2 regions of the Streptomyces sp. SudanB52_2052 genome follow, and region 2 is predicted to be linked to the other one. Evidence: riboswitches for the same ligand, from Rfam matches in the RefSeq annotation. Region 2 holds a riboswitch; the other holds the start of a gene.
The links. Region 2 has a riboswitch for cobalamin ahead of ACSUPV_RS31705 (cobalamin biosynthesis protein). Riboswitches for the same ligand answer to the same signal wherever they lie in the genome.
Positions count from the first base shown of each region.

Region 1 (4,434 bases), 6.5 Mb from region 2:
CAGGGACAGTGCCGCCACGAGCACCAGGGCCGCGCCCGGCCAGGGCGGCAGCGAGATCGCCAACACGGTGAGGCCGAGTCCGAGCACGGCCTTGTCCACGGGGTGGCGGCGGCGCCAGCGGCTGCTGTGCGCCGCCGCGTCGATCGGCAGCACGCGGCTCAGGCCCCGTCGGCCGGGGACTTTCCGGGGACGCCCACGGCGTCCGCGTCGGCGGCCTGCTGACGGGCCGTGGCCCGTTCCTCGCCCTGGCGCCGGCCGCGCCGCAGGCCGAAGTAGTAGGCGAGGACGCCCGCGCCGATCGCCGCCTGGAGGGCGAACAGCGCCGACTCGATCTCCGCGGACGGCGGCTCGTACAGCGGCGTGAACCAGGGCTCGTAGTCCGGGTCCAGCTCCGTGATCGCCGTCTCCGCCTGGGCGTCGGCGCCGGTGAACGGCTCTTCCTTGTGGTCGCCGAGGCCGAGCGCGAGCGGCAGCACGGCGAGCGCGGCCACGACGAGCAGCAGCACCAGGTTGATCTTCGTGTTCCGGTTCATCGGGCCACCGCCTCCGTCTCGGTCCGCGACCGCTTCCCGGCGAGGAGCACGCCCAGCCGGGTCAGCTCGCCCTTGCTGGACTGCACCAGCAGCCGCATCACGAGGACGGTCAGCAGGCCCTCGCTCACCGCGAGCGGGATCTGCGTGACGGCGAAGATGGAGGCGAACTTGCCGAGCGCGCCGAGGAATCCGCTGCCCGGGTCCGGGAAGGCGAGCGCCAGCTGCACGCTGGTGACGCAGTAGGTGGACAGGTCGGCCACGAACGCCCCGCAGAACACGGCCGCCATCAGCGGCACGTCGTACCGCCGCAGCACCTTGTAGACGGCGTATCCGGCCCAGGGCCCGACGATCGCCATGGAGAAGACGTTGGCGCCGAGCGTGGTGAGGCCGCCGTGCGCCAGCAGCAGCGCCTGGAAGAGCAGGGTGATGGTGCCCAGGACCGCCATGATCGGCGGGCGGAACAGGATGGCCCCCAGCCCGGTGCCGGTGGGGTGGGAGCAACTGCCGGTGACCGACGGCAGTTTCAGGGCGGACAGGACGAACGTGAAGGCGCCGGAGGCACCGAGGAGCAGTGTGCTCTCGGGGTGCTCGCGCACTTCACGGGTGAGCGACCGGACTCCGTGGACGACGAACGGCGCCGACGCGACGCCCCAGGCGACCGCGTGCGCCGGAGGCAGGAAACCCTCGGCTATGTGCATGGCTCAGCAGACCCTCTCCAGCACCTCGTGGATGGTTGACGCGCCTTGGCCGGTCTCCTGGCTGACGGGTACCACCGCCCGTGCTCCGCCTTCCCGGGTCCTTCAGGACCCAGTGGCTGCCCGTGAGGGCCGGAGCCGGACTTCCCGATTCACAGTGGCGAGGGCCGCACCGGCATCACACCGGATTTCCCGTTCACCAAGGCGTGGTGACAATAAGGCCGGGATAAGGGCGATGACAAGCCACGCAGGGGGCGCGTGTGGGGGCGCCCGCTCGCACACCGGCGCATGCCGCCGTGGATCCGCGCGAGACGGGCGGCGCCCCGGGCGCCGGATGGTCCCGCGCCGGCGGCGGTGGTCGCGTACGGCAACGCCACCTCCTCCGCCCGGCTCGCCGGCGGGCCGTGTCAGTCGTTGCCCCCGTCGTCCCCGTCGTCGTCGCCGTCCCCGACCGGCCGGACCTGGCGGGGCTTCTCCTGCCGCGGCTGCTCCGCCTGTTGCGGTGCGTCGGCGGTCGCCTCCTGCGTGGGGGCCGCGGGGCTCGGAGTGGGAGAGGGGGGAGCGGTGGACGGGGACGGAGTCGTGGGCGGAGTGACATCGGCCACGGTGCCGGCGGCCGGAGCCGTGTCCGTGCCCGGGGCGGAGGAGAGGGGCGAGGCGGAACCGCCGGAGGGGGTGGCGGCCGGGCTGCTCGCGGTCGGTGACGCGTCGGGTTCCGTGCCCTCCGTGGCCGTGTTGTCGGGGGAGAACCAGAGCATGCCGGCGAGCATCGCGGCGAGGAAGAGGGCCGCCCCGGCGATCGTCGCGGCCGCCCGCCGCCGGTTGCCGAGGCCGTCGCGGGGCGCGGAGCGGCGCGCGCGCCCGGCGTGGGGCGTGCGGGTGGTGTGCAGGGCGGGGGCGCCCGGCAGTGCGTAGGTGGTGACGCTGCGGGGCTCGGCCGGCGCGTACGGCGCCGGCGCGGAGGACGGCACCGGCGACGCGGCCTCCGGCAGTGGCTCGGGCAGCCCCCGCCAGGCGCCGCCGGCGAACCACTCGGCGGCCTGCTGGGCCGAGGGCCGGTCCTCGGGCTGCTTGGCGAGGAGTCCGAGGAGGTAGCTCTCGAACGCCGGCGGCAGATCCGCGACACCGAGCTCGCGGGGCGGCACCGGGGCGCTGTCGAGGTGCTGGTGGAGGAGCGCGACGGCGGTGTCCGCCTGGAACGGCGGGCGGCCGCTGAGAAGCTGGTAGAGCACGCACCCCAGGGAGTACATGTCGGAGGCGGGCCCCGCGGGCTGCCCCAGGGCGCGTTCGGGCGCGAGGTAGAGGCCGGTGCCCACGATCTGTCCGGTGGCGGTGAGCGCGGCGCCGGGATCGTCGAGGAAGCGCGCGATGCCGAAGTCGCCGATCTTCAGGGTGCCGCCCGCGTCCAGCAGCAGGTTGGCGGGCTTGATGTCGCGGTGGACGATGCCCTGCGCGTGCGCGGCGGCGAGCCCGGCGGCGGCCTGGGCGGCAAGATCGGCCACCCGGCCTGCGGGGAGCGCTCCCGACGCGGCCAGCACCCCGGCGAGGCTGTCGCCCTCGACCAGCTCCATCACCAGGTACAGCCGGTTGTCGTACTCGCCGAAGTCCAGCACACCGACCAGGTTCGGGTGGTTGAGACGCCCGGCGGTCTGGGCCTCCAGGCGGAACCGGGAGGCCGCCGTGGCGTCGGTGTCCTGGGGCAGCAGCAGCTTGACGGCCACCGCTCTGGCGAGCGTCTCGTCGTACGCACGCCAGACCTCTCCCATTCCACCGCGCCCGATCTCAACTTCCAGCCGGTAGCGGCCCGCTAGCAGCACTCGTCCTCGTCTCATGCGTGTGGGAAGGTCGTCGCCGCAGGCCGAACTCCCCGCGTTCGCGCGGGGATTGGTGGGGGGTGCCGCAGCCGACCCAGGATACTGGCGCCGGATGATCAGTGTGCTCCCCGGCGGTGACCCCGCACGGTACGTCCCGGAAAGCCCGGGGGCGCGTTGTCGCTCCCGGGAGTGACGCTCCCGCCCGCGCGGTTGCCGGGCCCGCGTCTGCGGCGTCATCCGAACGACCGGCCCTAGGGGGTGTCCGCGGGGCCCGTCCGCTCCTCCCGGCGCGGCAGCAGCGCCACCGCCAGGGCCGGTACGGCCGCGAGGACCAGCCAGGGCACCGCGGCGGGCAGGTCCGGGTCGAGCAGGGAGCCGGTGGCGGCGCTGCCGACGAGCACGATCAGGCCGGAGACGGAGGACAGCGCACCCATGTACAGGCCGAGCCGGCCCTCCTCGGCGAGGTCGGGGACCCAGGCGCGGGCGGCGGGCACGACCAGCATCTGCCCCACGGTGAGCAGCACGACGAACCCGGCGGCCGGCAGCAGCCCGGCGGTGCCCGTCCACCCGGCGGGGCGGGCGGCGGCCACCACCGCGAAGCCGGACGCGATCAGCAGCAGCCCGGCGGTCATGGAGCGGCGCAGGTCGAGCCGGTCGCCCGCCCAGCGGGTCACCGGGAGCTGGGCGAACACCACGAGCACCGAGGACAGGGCGAACAGCCAGGACAGCGGCGCCTGGGAGCCCGCCGCGCGCTGCACCTCGTCCGGCAGGGCCAGGTACAGCTGGTTGTAGGCGAGCAGGTACGTGCCGTACGCGCAGCACAATGCCAGGAAGCGGCGGTTGCGCAGCAGCGCGCGCACCCCGCCCCGCTCCCGGACGCGGACCCGGCCCGGGATGTGCTGCGGCATCAGCCACAGGTGCCCGGCGAGGACGAGCACGAAGACCGCGGCGCCGGCCAGGCACGCGGTGCGGAAGTCGACGGCGAGCAGCAGCGCGCCGAGCAGCGGTCCGACGAAGGCCCCGGCCTGCCCCGCCACGCTGAACAGGGCCAGCACCCGCGTGCGCGAGCCGTGCCCCTCCTCCTCCCAGACCACCGCCTGGCGGGCCACCTCGGACTCCACGGCGGGGGAGAACAGCGCGGCGGCGAAACCGATCACCAGCACCGCCCCGATCACGGCCCAGGTCGCCTCCGCGTACCCGAGCCACGCGAACCCGGCGATGCGCAGCACGCAGCCGGCCAGCACGACCGGCCGCACGCCCCACCGGTCGACGAGCCAGCCGCCGACCACGAACAGCCCCTGCTGGCTGAAGGTCCGCAGCCCGAGCACGAACCCGACCAGCCAGCCCGCCATGCCGATCGCCGTGCCCAGGTGCTCGGCGAGGAACGGCAGG
Region 1 is NZ_OZ186796.1:555,950-560,383, reverse strand. It holds gene cbiQ (cobalt ECF transporter T component CbiQ) at 1-153, opposite strand, end outside; gene ACSUPV_RS02635 (energy-coupling factor ABC transporter substrate-binding protein) at 159-533, opposite strand; gene ACSUPV_RS02630 (energy-coupling factor ABC transporter permease) at 530-1,231, opposite strand; cobalamin riboswitch at 1,262-1,447, opposite strand; gene ACSUPV_RS02625 (serine/threonine-protein kinase) at 1,636-3,060, opposite strand; gene ACSUPV_RS02620 (MDR family MFS transporter) at 3,294-4,434, opposite strand, start outside.
Region 1: linked by a shared signal. The riboswitch ahead of ACSUPV_RS02630 (energy-coupling factor ABC transporter permease) and the one ahead of ACSUPV_RS31705 (cobalamin biosynthesis protein) in region 2 are both predicted to bind cobalamin.

Region 2 (4,434 bases):
CGTCGAGGCAGGCGGAGCGGAGGGTGGCGAGGACGCGCAGGCGTTTGTCCTCGGCCGGGACCGAGGCGAGGGCGACGACCAAGGCCAGCAAGGCGCGTGCGGTGGCGGGTTCGGCCACCACGATCTCTTCGAGCTGGTTGAGGAAGAAGACGTGGCCGCGCGGGCCGCAGTGGTTCAGCAGGCGCTGGCCGAGACCGGCCGCCGCCCGGCCTCCCCCGGCGTCCAGGAGGGCCGCGAGCTTCAGGGCGCCGCGTTCCTGGTCGGCCACGCCCTGGTCCGGTTCCAGCAGTGGCGCCAGCGCCCGTGCCAGGGTGAGCGCGGCAGGGGTGCCTGGCAGCGGGCGGATCTCGGAGACGGTGTGGCCCTGGGCGCGCAGGTGCGGCAGCACTCCGGCGCGCACCAGTGAGGTCTTGCCGCTGCCGGAGGGGCCGGCCACCGGTACGACGAGGTGCCGGTCCACCGCGTCGAGCAGCCGTGCCGTCTCCTTCTCCCGGCCGAAGAAGAGCGCGGCGTCCTCCTCCCGGAAGGCGTCGAGCCCTCGGTACGGACAGCGGCGCAGGCCCGGTTGCAGGTCCAAGAGGGCGGCTGCGGGAATGAGGTAGGAGGTGGCGGCCGTACGGCCTCGGTCGGTCGCGACCGTCATGCCGACCACGGCGCCGAGTTCCTCGTCCCAGACGGGTGCCCCGCTGCACCCCGGGGAGATGTGGTGTGCGGTGCCGTCCGCCTCCATGGAGATCCAGCCCTGTCCGACGGCGCCGAGCAGCCGCCCGCCGATCCAGGCACCGTGCTCGGCCGTGGCGGGGAACGCCAGGATGCGGAAGCGGTGGTCCCAGACGTCGCACGCGCCTGCCAGCGGGACCGGCGTGGTGGCGCTTTCGGGCAGGCGCAGCAGTGCGATGTCGCCCGTGCCGTCCGGGGCCACCGGCCGCCAGGCCGATACCGAGGCCTCGTAGGCGACGCCGCCCCGTTGGAGTGGGAACTCGACGGTCACGGGGCGGGTCGGCGCGGAGGTGTCCCGTTCGTCGCTGCACAGGGCCTGCGCCACCACGTGGGCACAGGTGGCCACCGTGCCGGGTGCGACGAGGAATCCCGAGCCGACAGGAGTGCCGTCGGCCGACCGCACGCGGGCCACCGCGGGGCCGAGCCCCTCCGGGAAACGTCCGCGGGTCACCTGGCCGGCTCCGGACGGCGGTCGGTGATGTCCACGAAGACCGGCTCGGCCGCGTCATGCACTGCTCTGCCCTTTCCGTACGCGTATCCCCCTGTGCGAGGTATTGGAGGGTTCGGGTCGGGCGGGTGCAAGCCGGTCGCCGGAACACGACCCGCACAGGGGAATTCGCCCCGACTCGGTCCCGGGAGCGAGGCGGGGTGCTAGTGGTGTGGGGTTCTCCACACTCTCCCCGCGCAGGTCAAGGGCAAGTTGACGGCGGTTCGCGGCCGTGGTGGACTTCCGGAGCCAGTACGGCGGCAGGAGAGGAAGCCGGTGTGAGTCCGGCGCGGTCCCGCCACTGTCACCGGGGTAGCCATCCCCCGGGAGCCAGGAACTCTCACCGCCGGTCTCGTCGAACCAGGGCGTGGACACCCTGAGTGAGGACATATCGCCATGCGCGGCTGCCGATCGAGGTTCAGTACCCCACCCCTGCCTGCCCTGTTGGCCGGCTGAGCCCATGGGTGCCGGTCGCGTCTTCGCGTACGGCGCCGCCGCCGGCCTGATCGGTGACCTGCTGCTCGGCGACCCCCGCCGGGGGCATCCGGTCGCCGTGTTCGGGCGGGCCGCGGGTGCCGTGGAGCGGGTGTTGTGGCGGGACCACCGCGGGTGGGGCGCGCTGCACGCCGGGGTGTGCGCGGGAGGCGCCGTCGCGCTGGGGGCCGTCGCCGAGCGTGCGGTGCGGTCCTCCGCCGTCGCCTCCGTCGCGCTCACCGGTGCGGCCACCTGGGCCGTCGTCGGGGGGACTTCACTCGCCCGTGAGGCGCGGGCCGTCGGGCGTGCCCTGGAGGCGGGGGACGTGGAGGCGGCCCGAGCGCGGCTGCCGCATCTGTGCGGGAGGGACCCGCAGGCCCTCGACGCCGACGGGATAGCCCGGGCCGTGGTCGAGTCCGTCGCCGAGAACACCTCCGACGCGGTCGTGGGAGCGCTGGTGTGGGGGGCCGTGGGCGGGGTGCCGGGGCTGCTCGGGTTCCGGGCCGTCAACACCCTGGACGCCATGGTCGGGCACAAGTCGGCCCGTTACCGGCGCTACGGGTGGGCCTCCGCGCGTCTCGACGACCTCGCGGGCTGGCCGGGGGCGCGGCTGACCGCCGTGCTCGCGGTGCTGGCCGGGCCGGATCCGCGCGGGGCCGTGCGCGCCTGGCGGGCCGACGCGGCGAAGCACCCCAGTCCCAACGCCGGGCCCGTGGAGGCCTCGTTCGCGGGGGCGCTCGGGGTGCGGCTGGGCGGGACCCTGTCGTACGGCGGGCGGGTGGAGCACCGGCCCGTGCTGAACACCGGCGGGCGGGCCGTCGTCCGGCGCGATGTCGAACGGGCCGTGCGGCTCTCGCGGCGCGTCACCTGGCTGGCGCTCGGGGTGTGCGCCGGCGTGCGGTTGCTGAAGAGGGGGAAGTGAGCATGAGCGGTGGGCTTCTCGTCGCCGGGACCACCTCCGACGCGGGCAAGAGCGTCGTGACGGCCGGGATCTGCCGGTGGCTGGTGCGGCAGGACGTCAAGGTCGCGCCCTTCAAGGCGCAGAACATGTCCCTGAACTCGTTCGTGACGCGGGAGGGCGCCGAGATCGGGCGGGCGCAGGCCATGCAGGCCCAGGCCTGCCGCGTCGAGCCGACCGCGCTGATGAATCCCGTGCTGCTCAAGCCCGGGGGCGAGCAGAGCAGTCAGGTCGTGCTGCTGGGCAGGCCGGTGGGTGAGCTGAGCGCGCGCGGCTACCACGGCGGGCGGCAGCAGAAGCTGCTCGGGACGGTGCTGGACTGCCTGGAGCAGTTGCGGGGCACGTATGACGCGGTGATCTGTGAGGGGGCCGGTTCTCCCGCCGAGATCAACCTGCGGCGGACCGACATCGTCAACATGGGCATCGCCCGCAACGCCGGGCTTCCGGTGCTCGTCGTCGGCGACATCGACCGGGGCGGTGTCTTCGCCTCGTTCTTCGGGACGGTGGCGCTGCTGTCCCGCGAGGACCAGGAGTGCGTCGCCGGGTTCCTGGTCAACAAGTTCCGCGGGGACGTCTCCCTGCTGGAGCCGGGCCTGGACATGCTGCACGGGTTGACGGGGAGGAAGACGTACGGCGTGCTGCCGTTTCGGCACGGACTCGGGATCGACGAGGAGGACGGGCTGCGCGTCTCCCTGCGGGGAGCCGTGCGGGAGTCCGTCGTCGCGCCGCCGCTCGGCGAGGACGTGCTGCGCGTCGCCGTGTGCGCCGTGCCGCTGATGTCCAACTTCACCGACGTGGACGCCCTGGCCGCCGAACCGGGCGTCGTGGTGCGGTTCGTGGACCGGCCCGAGGAGCTGGCCGACGCCGACCTCGTCGTCGTGCCCGGCACCCGTGGCACGGTCCGCGCGCTGGACTGGCTGCGCGAGCGGGGGCTCGCCGACGCCCTGGTGCGCAGGGCCGCCGAGCAGCGGCCGGTGCTCGGCGTCTGCGGCGGCTTCCAACTCCTCGGCGAGCACATCGAGGACGACGTCGAGAGCCGCCGCGGCCATGTCGACGGGCTCGGGATCCTGCCCGTGCGGGTGCGGTTCGCCCGCGAGAAGACCCTCACCCGGCCGGAGGGCGAGGCCCTCGGCGAGCGGGTCGAGGGTTACGAGATCCACCACGGGGTCGCCGACGTCACGGGCGGTGAAGCCTTCCTGGACGGCTGCCGGGTCGGCCAGACCTGGGGCACGCACTGGCACGGCTCGCTGGAGTCCGACGGGTTCCGGCGGGCGTTCCTGCGCGAGGTGGCGGCCGCCGCGGGCCGCCGTTTCGTGCCGGCGCCGGACACCTCGTTCGCCGCGCTGCGCGAGGAGCAGCTCGACCGGCTCGGCGACCTGATCGAACAGCACGCGGACACCGACGCGCTGTGGCGACTCATCGAGTCCGGCGCGCCGCAAGGACTGCCCTTCATTCCACCGGGAGCACCCGCATGAGCACTGTGTTGTTGTTGTCGACCGCCGACACGGACCTGCTGGCGGCCCGGGCCGCCACCGGTGCCTCGTACCGGATCGGCAATCCGACCCGCGTGGACGTGCGCGAGGAGCTGCCGGCGCTGCTCGACGGCGCCGACCTCGCCGTGGTGCGGCTGCTCGGCGGCAAGCGGGCCTGGGAGGACGGGCTCGCGGCGCTGAAGGCCTCCGGGATCCCGACCGTGCTGCTGGGCGGCGAGGCCGTGCCGGACGCGGAGCTGATGGCCGAGTCGTCGGTGCCGGCCGGTGTCGTCGCGGAGGCGCTGAAGTACCTCGTGGAGGGC
Region 2 is NZ_OZ186796.1:7,076,170-7,080,603, reverse strand. It holds gene ACSUPV_RS31710 (nSTAND1 domain-containing NTPase) at 1-1,171, opposite strand, end outside; cobalamin riboswitch at 1,449-1,569, shown strand; gene ACSUPV_RS31705 (cobalamin biosynthesis protein) at 1,668-2,603, shown strand; gene ACSUPV_RS31700 (cobyric acid synthase) at 2,606-4,114, shown strand; gene cobN (cobaltochelatase subunit CobN) at 4,111-4,434, shown strand, end outside.